3 linked regions of the Heyndrickxia acidicola genome follow. The protein of the gene in region 3 interacts with the protein of the main gene of each other region in a pairwise test. Links are inferred from orthologs where the notes say so. Each region holds a gene or a part of one and is shown on either strand. Other genes may lie near its edges. The genes, in order: grpE, A5N88_RS13060 and groL.

The links.
Region 1: the proteins of groL (region 3) and grpE interact in binary tests that used the Escherichia coli proteins (3 or more experiments, as listed by UniProt). The link is inferred for Heyndrickxia acidicola from one-to-one orthologs.
Region 2: the proteins of groL (region 3) and A5N88_RS13060 interact in binary tests that used the Escherichia coli proteins (3 or more experiments, as listed by UniProt). The link is inferred for Heyndrickxia acidicola from one-to-one orthologs.

What each region holds. Positions count from the first base shown.
Region 1 is NZ_KV440953.1:286,180-290,218, reverse strand. What follows is about bases 1-2,730. They hold grpE (nucleotide exchange factor GrpE), read right to left. Parts: upstream 1,793-2,730; coding sequence 1,208-1,792; downstream 1-1,207. Other genes in these bases: hrcA (heat-inducible transcriptional repressor HrcA), read right to left, coding at 1,933-2,730; dnaK (molecular chaperone DnaK), read right to left, coding at 1-1,168. In the rest of the region: more of hrcA, read right to left, coding at 2,731-2,961; A5N88_RS24625 (hypothetical protein), read right to left, coding at 3,059-3,220; A5N88_RS26035 (hypothetical protein), read right to left, coding at 3,276-3,407; radical SAM family heme chaperone HemW, read right to left, coding at 3,498-4,039. UniProt on the Escherichia coli protein: Participates actively in the response to hyperosmotic and heat shock by preventing the aggregation of stress-denatured proteins, in association with DnaK and GrpE. It is the nucleotide exchange factor for DnaK and may function as a thermosensor.
Region 2 is NZ_KV440953.1:2,779,866-2,784,071, forward strand. Bases 724-3,620 are described here. They hold A5N88_RS13060 (extracellular solute-binding protein), read right to left. Parts: upstream 2,855-3,620; coding sequence 1,592-2,854; downstream 724-1,591. Other genes in these bases: A5N88_RS13055 (carbohydrate ABC transporter permease), read right to left, coding at 724-1,458; A5N88_RS13065 (glycoside hydrolase family 13 protein), read left to right, coding at 3,124-3,620. In the rest of the region: A5N88_RS13050 (sugar ABC transporter permease), read right to left, coding at 1-164; more of A5N88_RS13055, read right to left, coding at 166-723; more of A5N88_RS13065, read left to right, coding at 3,621-4,206. UniProt on the Escherichia coli protein: Part of the ABC transporter complex MalEFGK involved in maltose/maltodextrin import. Binds maltose and higher maltodextrins such as maltotriose.
Region 3 is NZ_KV440953.1:3,046,175-3,050,455, forward strand. The notes cover bases 935-3,906. They hold groL (chaperonin GroEL), read right to left. Parts: upstream 3,252-3,906; coding sequence 1,617-3,251; downstream 935-1,616. Other genes in these bases: A5N88_RS14190 (O-antigen ligase family protein), read left to right, coding at 935-1,282; groES (co-chaperone GroES), read right to left, coding at 3,310-3,594. Also shown: more of A5N88_RS14190, read left to right, coding at 233-934; A5N88_RS14205 (CPBP family intramembrane glutamic endopeptidase), read left to right, coding at 4,116-4,281.

The sequences.
Region 1 (4,039 bases), 2.8 Mb from region 3 along the record:
TTGGAATTGTTGTATTGCGTTCAATAAGCTTTGTTGCAACTCCGCCCATTGTTTCAATTCCTAAAGAAAGTGGTGTTACGTCCAGAAGAACAACATCTTTCACATCACCAGTCAACACACCGCCCTGGATTGCAGCACCCATTGCCACAACTTCATCAGGGTTTACACCTTTGTGCGGCTCTTTGCCAAGTGCTTTACGGATGGCTTCCTGAACAGCAGGGATACGTGTAGAACCCCCAACAAGGATAACTTTATCTATTTCATTAGCTGATAAGCCTGCATCCTTTAATGCCTGGCGTGTCGGCCCCATTGTACGCTCAACAAGTTCTGCAGAAAGTTCTTCAAATTTCGCACGGGAAAGAGTTACTTCTAAATGAAGCGGACCTGCTTCTCCTGCTGTAATGAATGGCAGTGAAACTTGTGTTGAAGTAACACCGGAAAGATCCTTTTTCGCCTTTTCTGCTGCATCCTTTAAGCGCTGTAATGCCATTTTATCTTTTGAAAGGTCAATGCCATTTTCTTTTTTAAACTCCTGTACTAAATAATCAATAATAACCTGGTCAAAGTCGTCACCGCCAAGTTTATTGTCACCAGCAGTAGCGCGAACTTCGAATACGCCGTCTCCCAATTCAAGGATAGATACGTCAAATGTACCGCCGCCAAGGTCATAAACAAGAATGGTTTGGTCTTCATCCATTTTATCAAGACCGTATGCTAATGCTGCTGCAGTAGGCTCATTGATAATACGTTCAACTTCCAAACCGGCAATACGTCCGGCATCTTTAGTAGCCTGGCGCTGTGAATCATTGAAGTAAGCTGGAACTGTAATAACAGCTTTTTCAACTGTTTCTCCAAGGTAGTCTTCTGCAAAAGACTTTAGATACTGAAGGATCATTGCAGAAATTTCCTGTGGAGTATAATCTTTTCCCTCAACAGTAGTTTTATGGTCTGTACCCATATAACGTTTAATAGAAATGATAGTGTTAGGATTTGTAATTGCCTGACGTTTTGCTACCTCACCAACCTGGCGCTCGCCATTTTTAAACGCAACAACAGAAGGTGTTGTTCTGTTGCCTTCTGGATTTGGAATAACTTTTGGCTCTCCGCCTTCCAGAACAGATACACATGAGTTTGTTGTACCTAAGTCAATCCCGATAATTTTGCTCATGTTCAATTGCCTCCCTTACGAATATGTAGTTTTCTAGAATTATTGATTTACCTTCACCATGGAAGGACGAATGACGCGGTCTTTCAGAATGTAGCCTTTTTGGAATTCTTCCACTACTACATTTGATCCATAGCTCTCATCCTCAACCTGCATAATGGCCTGGTGATAATAAGGATCAAATTCTTTTCCCACTGACTCAATTATTTCAATGCCTTCTTGTTTAAGAGCTTCCTGAATGCTTTTATAAACCATTTCTACTCCCTGGAGCAATTGTTTTGTCTGCTCGTTATCAGGAGTAATCTGCATGGCACGCTCAAAATTATCAATGGCTGGTAAAAGATTTGTAATTAAGGCTTGTGCTCTATATTTTTCACTCGCTTCACGGTCCAATTGCATCCGGCGGCGGAAATTGTCAAAATCAGCACGAAGACGTATATAGCGGTCTTCACTCTCATCAAGCTTAGCCTGTAATTCAGCCAATTGCTCAGATTGCTTTATATCATCAGCAGCCTCTGTTTCAGCTTCAGGTGTCCCTTCAGCAAAAATAGCCTCTGCCGCTTCTTTTTCTTCAGTTTCCTGATGAATGGTTTCTTGATCTTCCATTTGTTTTTGCTCATCTGCCATTGTTTTCACCCCCTTTAAAGGAATCATTCAGCTCTGTTTTTAAAGTTCATGTGTTTGTGCATGGGAAAACACTAGAAACCATTAATTGCTGCACAATGGTTTCCAGTATTAATTTTCTATACTCAATATGTCCACAATGTTTAGCCTTGATACAATCTTGTCAAAGCTCTGGACATATCATGACTTAAAAAATCAACAATGCTGATAACCCGTGAATATTCCATTCTAATCGGTCCCAGTAAGGCAATTGTGCCTACAGGTTCTTGTCCGATGGAATAGGTCGCAGTAATGATACTGCAGTCTTCCATCTCAGACAATTGATTTTCTTTTCCAATTTTAACATGAATGCCTGCAGGAGTATGCTTAAATAACTCATAAACTCCTTTTTCCCCTTCAATCATTTCCATTAAAGAGCGAATCTTGTGAATATCATTGAATTCAGGCTGGTTTAAAATATTGCTTTTTCCGCCAAAGAAAATCTTTTCGTGCTGATGGACGTTCAATGCATCAGAGAAAGAATGAAGCATTGCATCATAATTCTCAATATGAGCCCTCAGGATTTGAACAACTTCTTTATAGATTTTATCTCGCAGCTCATTAATAGGGACATCAGCCAGCTTTGCATTTAATATATTCACCAGCTTTTCCAAGTCTCCTAAATTAAAGCCGTGCGGAAGAGTAAACATCCGGTTCTCTACGTGACCGGTGTCCGTAATGATGATGGCCACCGCTGTTTCCTGATTTAAAGGAACAATTTGCAGCCTTTTTAATTTATTTTCTTTTACTGCAGGCCCTAATAGGATAGCAGTATAATTCGTTAATTCCGATAAAATTTGCGCTGATTTTTGCACCAGCTTTTCCATTTCATAAATCCGGTCAATGAAAATAGAATGAATTTGTGAAATGATTTGCTTGTCGAGCTTTTGCGGAGATAAAATGTTATCGACATAATATCTGTACCCTTTCTCAGAAGGTATTCTTCCTGAGGAAGTATGAGTCTTTTCAATAAAACCCATATCCTCCAAATCCGCCATTTCATTTCGTATGGTAGCAGAGCTGAAGGAAATTTCATCTTTTTTAGAAAGGGTCCTGGAGCCGACAGGTTGCGCAGATCGGATAAAATCGTCAATGATTACCTTCAATACAAGAAGCTGGCGATCTGTTAACAACGTTCATCACCTCTGTTAGCACTCATCAAAGCCGAGTGCTAATGATACTAATAAATTATCAAAATCGGCTGTTGATGTCAATGATTTTACATATGAATTAGCCAATTCCATAATCAATGACTCTGTTCATCATACCAGTTGATGTCTGCTGCAGGCACGCTTTCCACAGGCGGTCTGAAAGCTTCCCTGCAGCCTGCTCCTGCGGGGTCTCCCCTTTACCGGTTTTTCCCGCAGGAGTCTCGAACATTCGCTCAATCAATTTCGCCTTTACATCAACACAGGAATTTACTGTGACACTGTTTGCGCTCTTTCCTTCATGTTGGTTGATTTACACTGTATGCACTCGCTTTCCGCAGGCTGCAGGAAGCCTCCTCGTCACACGCTCCTACCGTCCCCTCAAATCCACATAGGATTACATTAATCTTATACAGAGACACGATGCTCATTATGTCTTCTCCCATTATGAAAAGGTCATAATTATTAGTAGTGGCCGGCTTGATGCTTTGAACCCGCAATAAAGTTATTTTAAGAGAAGCCTAAACAATTAAAAAGGCTTCAAACACTTCATTTCCCAGAAAACGGCCTTTTTTTGACAATCGCACTCGATCTCCACTAATTTCAATTAATCCCCTGCCATTCAGATCTTGAATCGGGTTGTTAAAAATGGTAATAAGCTGCTCATTAAATTTTTCTTTGAAACGGGTCATGCTGACACCTTCATTTTTTCTCAGGCCAAGAAACAGCTCTTCTTCCATTTTTTCTTTTTTGGTCAAAAGATGCTCTTCTTGAACCGGAAGCTCCCAGTTCTTCAACGGATCCATGTATTTTTTCAACGGGCCGTAGTTTGATCCCCTTACACCATTAATATAGCCATGGGCGCCTGCTCCAAAACCGAAATATTCCTCATTATTCCAATACACCAAATTATGCCGACTTTCAAACCCAGGCTTGGCAAAATTACTAATTTCGTATTGATGATAACCAGCTTTCTCCATTTCGTTCATTAGAAGACTGTACATATTGGCCTCTGAATCTTCCGTTGGCAAAGATAGTTTTCCTTTTCTTTGCAAATTAAAGA
Region 2 (4,206 bases), 270 kb from region 3 along the record:
AGCGTCGGATGCTTCGGAAAGATGCTGGACCCGGATAAGCTTTGACCGGGATTAAAGGATGAGCCTATAATCCACGCAAGCGGATAAAGCACAATTATACACATAGCCAAGAGTACAAGGTAACTGAGTGTTAGTCTGATGACTTTCTGTCTTTTCATATCCATATTACATCATATCCTCTTCTTGGAATGATTTCGTTCTTCTAAACTGCCAAAGTGCTACACCTACAACGATAATCGATAAAAGAAGTGTAAGTGTTGCTGCTTTTGAATATTCAGCAGAGTTCATTGTCAGCTGGTATATCCAGGAGATTAAAATATCTGTGCCTCCAGCGTTCTGGCCGGATACAGCAGGACCGCCGCCGTTAAACAAGTAAATAATACTGAAGTTATTAAAATTAAATGTGTATTGAGTAATTAAAACAGGCGCTGTTGCAATTAAGACCAGCGGCAATGTAATGTTTCTAAACTGTTGAAACCTGGATGCACCATCCACTGTAGCTGCTTCATAAAGCTCTCCAGGAATTGATTGAAGCACCCCTGTTGTCATTGCAAAAATGAACGGGAATCCCAGCCAGCTTTGAATCAGTATCAATGCAACCTTTGTATAAAAAGGATTTGTCATCCATGGAAGACCATGAATACCAAAGAATGCAAGTATATTTTCGTTAATGGTTCCAAACGACTCATTAAACATGCCGGCGAATACCAGAATAGAAACGAATGAAGGAACGGCCCATGGCAGGATGAAAATTGTACGGATGATGGCTTTTCCTTTAATATCCTTTTGGTTTACAACGATAGCAAGAAAAATGCCCAAAGCAACCTGGCATGTTGTAGCAACAAAAGTCCAAACAATTGTCCAAGCTAAAACAGAGAAGAAGGTTTGGCGCCAGATATCCACTGTAAAAATGGAAGTAAAGTTATTAAGGCCAACCCATTTAAATAGATTTGCAGGCGGTGAGTGGTATAAATCATAATTTGTAAAAGCAAGAAGGATAACGAAAATAAGCGGGAAAATAACCACAAATACGAGAAGCAAGAATCCTGGTGACATGATTAAATAAGGGAAACCGCTTTGCGTAAGATTATGATATTGTTCCTTTAATGAGGAAACCGGTTCATTCAGGTCGCGTTTCAAGCCTGTTTTATAGGCATCCCGCAGATTGAAGGAATAAAATCCGAGGCCGAATAAAATAACAATCACTGCAAGAATTCCTTCTACTAATAAGTAAACTGAGTTATCCCGGGGTAATTCGGTTCCCAAAGTCACGAGACCCCATAGACCCATGTTCAGCAGATTGCCAAAGACATAGATGAACGCTGCGCTTAATACTAGAAAAGCAATTCCTTTAAATATCTGTTTATTATAAAGCTGGCCTAAGCCTGGAATAATGGATAGAATAAGTGCTTTTTTACGATGGCTGGTTGAGTAGGATAGTGGTGCTGTCTCAAGCATCCTAAGCCGCCCCTTTCTTGATTGCATATAGTAAGCTCAAAGGCTTTATGAAGAAAAAAACATTTCTTCCTCATAAAGCCTTTGAACTATTTTAGAAGCAGCAGCATCTCTTAGATACTGCTGCTTCATTAGATTACTTCGTAGACTTAATTTGATCTTTAATTTGTTTAACAGCGTTATCTAGAGCTGTTTTAGCATCCGCTTTGCCAGTTACAACTGTTTGCAATGCATTACCCATTGGAGTCCAAACTTGTGCAGTTTCAGGGATATTTGGCATTGGTTCAGCATATTGTGATTGTTCTGCTACAGCTTTTGCACCTTCGTTATCTTTAATAACAGGATCATTTAAAAGAGCAACGTTTGGTGGAACCTCTTGTGTTTGTGTGAAGCGATATTTAGCATTTTCATCAGATGTCATGAAGTCAACAAGCTTTGTAGCCCATTCTTGGTTCTTAGAGAATGCAGATACATGCCATCCTTTAACACCCATGAATGTTTTAATGTGTTGTCCATTAAGCGTAGGCATAGCTGTCATGCCAATTTTGATTCCTGCAGATGTGTATGGCTGGAATGCCCAAGGACCGTTCATAACGGAAGCTACTTTACCTTGTGTGAAAAGTCCATCGACAGTAGATCCACCGTTAGCACCAATGATTCCTCTAGGGAATAAGCCTTCTTTATACCATTTAGCCATGTAATTAGCACCTTGAATAGCTCCGGCATTATTTAAGCCAAGGTCATTCGGGTCAAGCGTGCCATTGTTGTTTTTGAATACATATGAACCCATGCTGGCCATGATTCCATGTGCAAAGTAGTAGTTGTCAAAAAGAGCAAGGAAACCGTAATTTCCGTTTTTGGTAAAGCCTTTAGAGAAGTTATACAGATCCTCCATTGTTTTAGGAGGCGTCTTCATTAGATCTTTGTTATAAACAAATACCGGTGTTTCCGTTGACTTAGGAAGGCCGTATAGCTTTCCTTTATAAGTTTCTGCAGCAATAGATGATTTAGAGAATCTATTTACTACACTTTGATCTACGTTAAGCGGAGCAATTAGCCCTTCTGTAACGACTTGGCCGATTTGGTCATGAGGAAGAGTTACGATATCCGGACCTTTTCCTGCAGGACCGTCTAAACGCAATTGCTGACCCATTTTCGTTGCCATTTCAACTTCTTTGTATTCAACTGTAATGCCGTACTTCTTTTTGAAATCTGCTGCTACTTTTTGAAGCCAGCCTGATTTTTTTTGATCTTCCCAGACTACTAATTTAGCAGGTTTAGAAGCAGTAGTGCCTTTTGAGCTAGTATTATTGCTGCTTGAGTTATTTGTTGGTCCACATGCAGCAAGAGCACCGGCTATCACAACAGCCATCGCAAAAACCGATAGTGTCTTTTTCATTTTTCCCCCACCTTTTAAATAATAATAGAATTTCGCAGCGCTTAACCGCTTACATAAAAGAACGCTTACATTTGTGAAAACGATTGCGCAACTAGAGTTAATTATAAATGGTTTATAGGAATTTACAACTACTTTTTTTAAAAAATTTACAAAAATTATTTTCAGATGTTTTTTTGCAAACCCTTTCATATTTAAATTATTTTATTGACTTTCAAAATATACTCAAATACTCTTAAAATAATCATGATTTTGGAAGGAGAATGACGAGTTTGTTAAAAGAGGCAATTTATCATAGACCTAAAGACAATTATGCATACGTTTGCACAAATGGAGAGCTTCACATTCAAATTCGCACTCAAAAAGGAGATATTAAGAAAGTCAGCCTTATCCATGGGGATCCATATAATTGGGTAGACGGAAAATGGATAACGGCTGAAGCTTCCATGAAGAAAAGCGGCAGTGATCAGCTGTTTGATTACTGGTTCATTTCTTTGAAGCCTCCTTTCAAGCGCCTTAGGTACGGCTTCATTTTAGATGATGGTGCAGAATCAGCTGTATATACAGAAAAAGGCTATTACACGGAAGCACCAGTAGATGATACAGCTTATTACTTCTGTTTTCCTTTTATGAATGATGCTGATATCTTTCGGGCTCCTGACTGGGTAAAAAATACGGTATGGTATCAAATATTTCCTGAAAGGTTTGCCAATGGCAATAAAGACAACGACCCTGACGGCGCTTTGCCTTGGGGAAGCGAGGAACCAGCGCCCAACAATTTCTTTGGCGGAGATATGGAGGGCGTCATTGACCATATTGATTACCTAAAAGAATTAGGCATCAGCGGTATTTACTTTACTCCTATATTCAAGGCGTATTCAAATCATAAATACGATACGATTGATTATATGGAAATCGATCCCCAATTCGGAAGTAAAGAAACCTTAAAAAAACTCATCGAGGTCTGCCACCAAAACGGCATAAAGGTGATGCTTGATGCCGTCTTTAATCATAGCGGCTTTTATTTCCCTCAGTTCCAGGATGTTTTAAAGAACGGAGAGAAGTCAGTCTATAAAAATTGGTTCCATATTCATGAGTTTCCGCTTGTTACTGAGCCAAGACCAAATTACGATACCTTTGCCTTCACTCCTTTTATGCCAAAATTAAATACCGAAAATCCAGATGTCCGTGAGTATTTATTAGAGGTAGGACGTTATTGGGTAAGAGAATTTAATATCGACGGCTGGCGTTTGGATGTAGCAAACGAAGTGGACCATGCCTTCTGGCGTGATTTCCGTAAAGAAGTAAAGGCGATTAAGCCTGACCTGTATATCCTGGGTGAAATCTGGCATGAT
Region 3 (4,281 bases):
GATTTAGTATAGGGTTATCTAAATGAAATATATTATACATTTTTTCAAAAGAGAATTGCTGCTAAGCAGTTTGGTTCTGTGCTTTATATTACCTCCTGTAGGGCTTTTCCTATTATTTATGATAGGGATCAAATCTTTTTATAAAAATTCCAGGGAAAAGACGTACAAGCTTTTTACTATTGATTTTTTCTTTTTTCTTTGTATGTTTATTGCTTCTATCGGTGCTTCGATTGTGCTGAAGAATATATCATATATACTCGTAAGTATCATGATTATCGGATATTGGGGCCTCTATGTAAAAACTCTTTCAAAAGAATCTAAGGTTTCTTTCAAACAATATCGCTGGCTAATCATCTTTGGCGGGCTGTACAGCTGTTTTATTGGATGGGCTACAAAATGGATACATTTTTCTAATTTTGCAGGGATGCTGACTGGTACTGTTTTATTTGGTGATACAGCTACACAAGACAATACACGACTTACCGGTTGTTTTTATAATCCGAATTTCAATATGTATCTGCTGTTACTTTCTTTAGCTTTTTTACTTGCGGAAACGTTGATTGCTATACGAAAAAAACAATCATTATCGATTATTTGGCATCTTCCCATTTTATTTATTCTTTCTTTCGGGATTTTCGATACAGGATCACGTTCCGGATTTGCAGTCATGTGCCTTCTATATATGCTCTTTTTAATAAGGCTGAATAAAACTGCTTTTATGATGATTGCGATTGTATCACTGCTCCAATTTAAGCGGCTGTTTAACTTGATGCCGAGAAGTGCATTAGTGGATCACTCAATGAATAACAGAAAACAAATATGGGAATTCAGCTTTAAATTATGGAAGCTTCACCCGGTTTTCGGAACGACTCCACTGGGATTCCAGCAAGAATTTACGAAGCTATTGCAGCTTACGTATAAAAAGATTCCGCACTCACTCTCAGATATTCCGCATTCGCACGATATGTATTTGGGGGCTATAACGGAATATGGAATTGTAGGCGGTGTACCATTTTTCCTTCTTTTAATCGTAAACTTTTACAAATACCTATTATTATTTATCCGTAAAATAAAACCATTAGATGAGTATTTTATGTTTGCATTACCGGTATGTATTTTAACTGGCATTTTTGATGAACCTTTATTTTCTCCTCAAATTGCTCTAATATCGATTTTCCTGTTTTCATTCTGGAGAAGTTATACCGATAAAAAATCAATTATACGATTTAAGATACAGAATCAATTGAATGGTTCTGGTAAATATTTGAAGAAAGCCATTTGAAGGTTTTTGTCAACTAAATAGAGAACCTAAAGAACATCCAGCGTTCCCATATTCTCCGGGGAGCACTGGATGTTCTTTTTTATTATACGGAAGCCGCCTGATAGCACGAATAAGACCGTGGATTTTTCATATGGTTTTTAAAGCTTCTTATGTTGATAACTGCTCGTTTTCCATCTCATTTTACAGTAAAGAACAACAGCGTCCTTTAACGAAGCTCTAATATACATTCTTCTTTTATCATCAAAAAAGAGGCCTATCATTCATAAAAATGATAGGCCTCTACGAACATACCTGCTTTTATTTTCACCTAAAACCTGTAGGCCTCAGGGAAGAATTACATCATTCCACCCATGCCGCCCATTCCGCCCATGCCGCTCATATCAGGCATGCCGCCGTTTTCTTCAGGTTTGTCAGCTACAACTGCTTCAGTTGTTAATAGCATCGCTGCTACTGAGGCTGCATTTTGAAGTGCAGAACGAGAAACCTTAGTAGGATCCACGATACCAGCTTCGATCATGTTTACCCACTCGCCGTTAGCTGCATTGAAACCAACGCCTGCTTCTTCTTTCTTAAGACGATCTACGATAACAGATCCTTCAAGACCAGCGTTGTGTGCAATTTGGCGCACAGGCTCTTCTAATGAACGAAGTACGATGTTAATACCAGTTTGCACATCGCCCTCTGCAGCAATGGAAGCAACTTTGTTATAAACGTTAACAAAAGCAGTTCCTCCGCCGGAAACGATACCTTCTTCAACAGCTGCACGTGTTGAGTTTAAAGCATCTTCAATGCGAAGCTTGCGCTCTTTTAATTCTGTTTCAGTTGCAGCACCTACTTTTATCACTGCAACGCCGCCTGCAAGCTTAGCAAGACGCTCTTGTAATTTTTCACGGTCAAATTCAGAAGTAGTTTCTTCTAATTGAACACGGATTTGGTTTACGCGGGCTGAAATGTTTGCAGAATCTCCAGCACCTTCAACAATCGTTGTGTTTTCTTTCGTAACAACTACTTTAGCTGCACGGCCTAAAGAATCGATTGTAGCGGATTTAAGATCAAGTCCTAATTCTTCAGTAATTACTTCACCGCCAGTTAGAACAGCGATGTCTTCAAGCATAGCTTTACGGCGGTCACCGAATCCAGGAGCTTTAACTGCTACAGCATTGAATGTTCCGCGAAGCTTGTTCACAACTAGAGTTGCAAGTGCTTCACCTTCAACATCTTCTGCAATCAAAAGCAATGGCTTGCCTTGTTGAACGACTTGCTCAAGTACAGGCAGGATTTCTTGAATGCTTGAGATCTTTTTGTCTGTAATTAAGATATAAGGGTTATCAAGAACCGCTTCCATCTTATCAGAATCTGTCACCATGTATGGAGAAGCATAGCCGCGGTCAAATTGCATACCTTCTACTACATCAAGTTCTGTAGAGAAGCCTTTTGATTCTTCAATTGTAATAACGCCGTCGTTGCCAACACGTTCCATCGCTTCTGCAATCAGTTGGCCAACTTCTTCATCAGCAGCTGAGATTGCAGCAACCTGTGCAATTGATTCTTTGTTTTCGATTGGCTTAGAGATTGCTTTAAGCTCTTCAACAGCAGTTGTTACAGCTTTTTCAATCCCTTTACGGATGCCGACAGGGTTTGCGCCAGCTGTTACGTTTTTCAAGCCTTCACGAATCATTGCTTGGGCAAGAACAGTTGCAGTTGTTGTTCCGTCACCGGCAACATCATTTGTTTTGCTTGCTACTTCAGATACTAATTTAGCACCCATGTTTTCAAATGCATCTTCTAATTCGATTTCTTTAGCAATCGTTACACCATCATTTGTGATAAGCGGAGAACCGAATTTTTTCTCAAGAACGACGTTACGTCCTTTAGGTCCTAATGTTACTTTTACTGCATCTGCCAATTTATCTACACCGCGAAGCATCGCACGACGAGCTTCTTCGCTGAATTTAATTTCTTTTGCCATTTTAACTTTACCTCCTCGTAATTCTAATGATTTAGTTATGCTTTATAAACAAACCAGATTAGCCTAGTACAGCTAAAATGTCACTTTCACGAAGGATTAAGTATTCTGTGCCTTGGTATTTCACTTCTGTACCAGCATATTTAGAGAAGATGATTCGATCGCCTTCAGATACCTCCAGCGCAACACGCTCACCGCTATCTAAAACACGTCCAGTACCTACAGCCACTACTTTGCCTTCTTGTGGTTTTTCTTTTGCAGAGTCAGGCAGAACAATACCGCTAGCAGTTTTTTCTTCTGATTCTACTAATTCAATTACGACGCGATCACCTAGTGGTTTTAACAAGTGAAACAACCTCCTCAAAAATAGTATGTAAATTTTCTTTATTAGCACTCGACATCTCTGAGTGCTAACACAATTATTATAATAATTAATTCACTCACATTTTGCAAGTCTGTAAACCTAAATTTTTTAATAATTTTACAAAAGACTGTTTTCGCATAGATTGGTGCTTTATGTACAAAGAAACTTTCCGTATGCGGACTATCTTCGCGGCATCTTTTCGAAGGTTATTCAAAAGCATTAATACTGAATTTGGATTTTCAATCATTTTTGTGTCAAATAGTAACATAGTTTACGAAAAGAACCTTACGAAAACACAGGCACCATCAAAGTTTATGTATCCTTTTTATCCTTATACATATCAGCAATACATTTCTCATAAAATATAACGGAGTTTTGCGCCAGCCTTCTCATTTGAATAGATTGCTGTACAATAGTAGAATGGACAGTGTTCTGGTTTTTACATGAGATCCGAATGAACTCTTTTCCATATACATTACAAGCTACAGGAAAGGATACATGACGTGAAAAAAGAGTACATTTATATTTTAATCACATATATTGTTATGCAGCTTTCAGGCATTATCGGAATACCGGTTGTTGCCGCTTTAGGAATCTATGTTTTTCATGAATCAAAAGCACAAATGGCACATATCGCCCTTCCCAGCTGGATTGTCATTAGTTTTATTG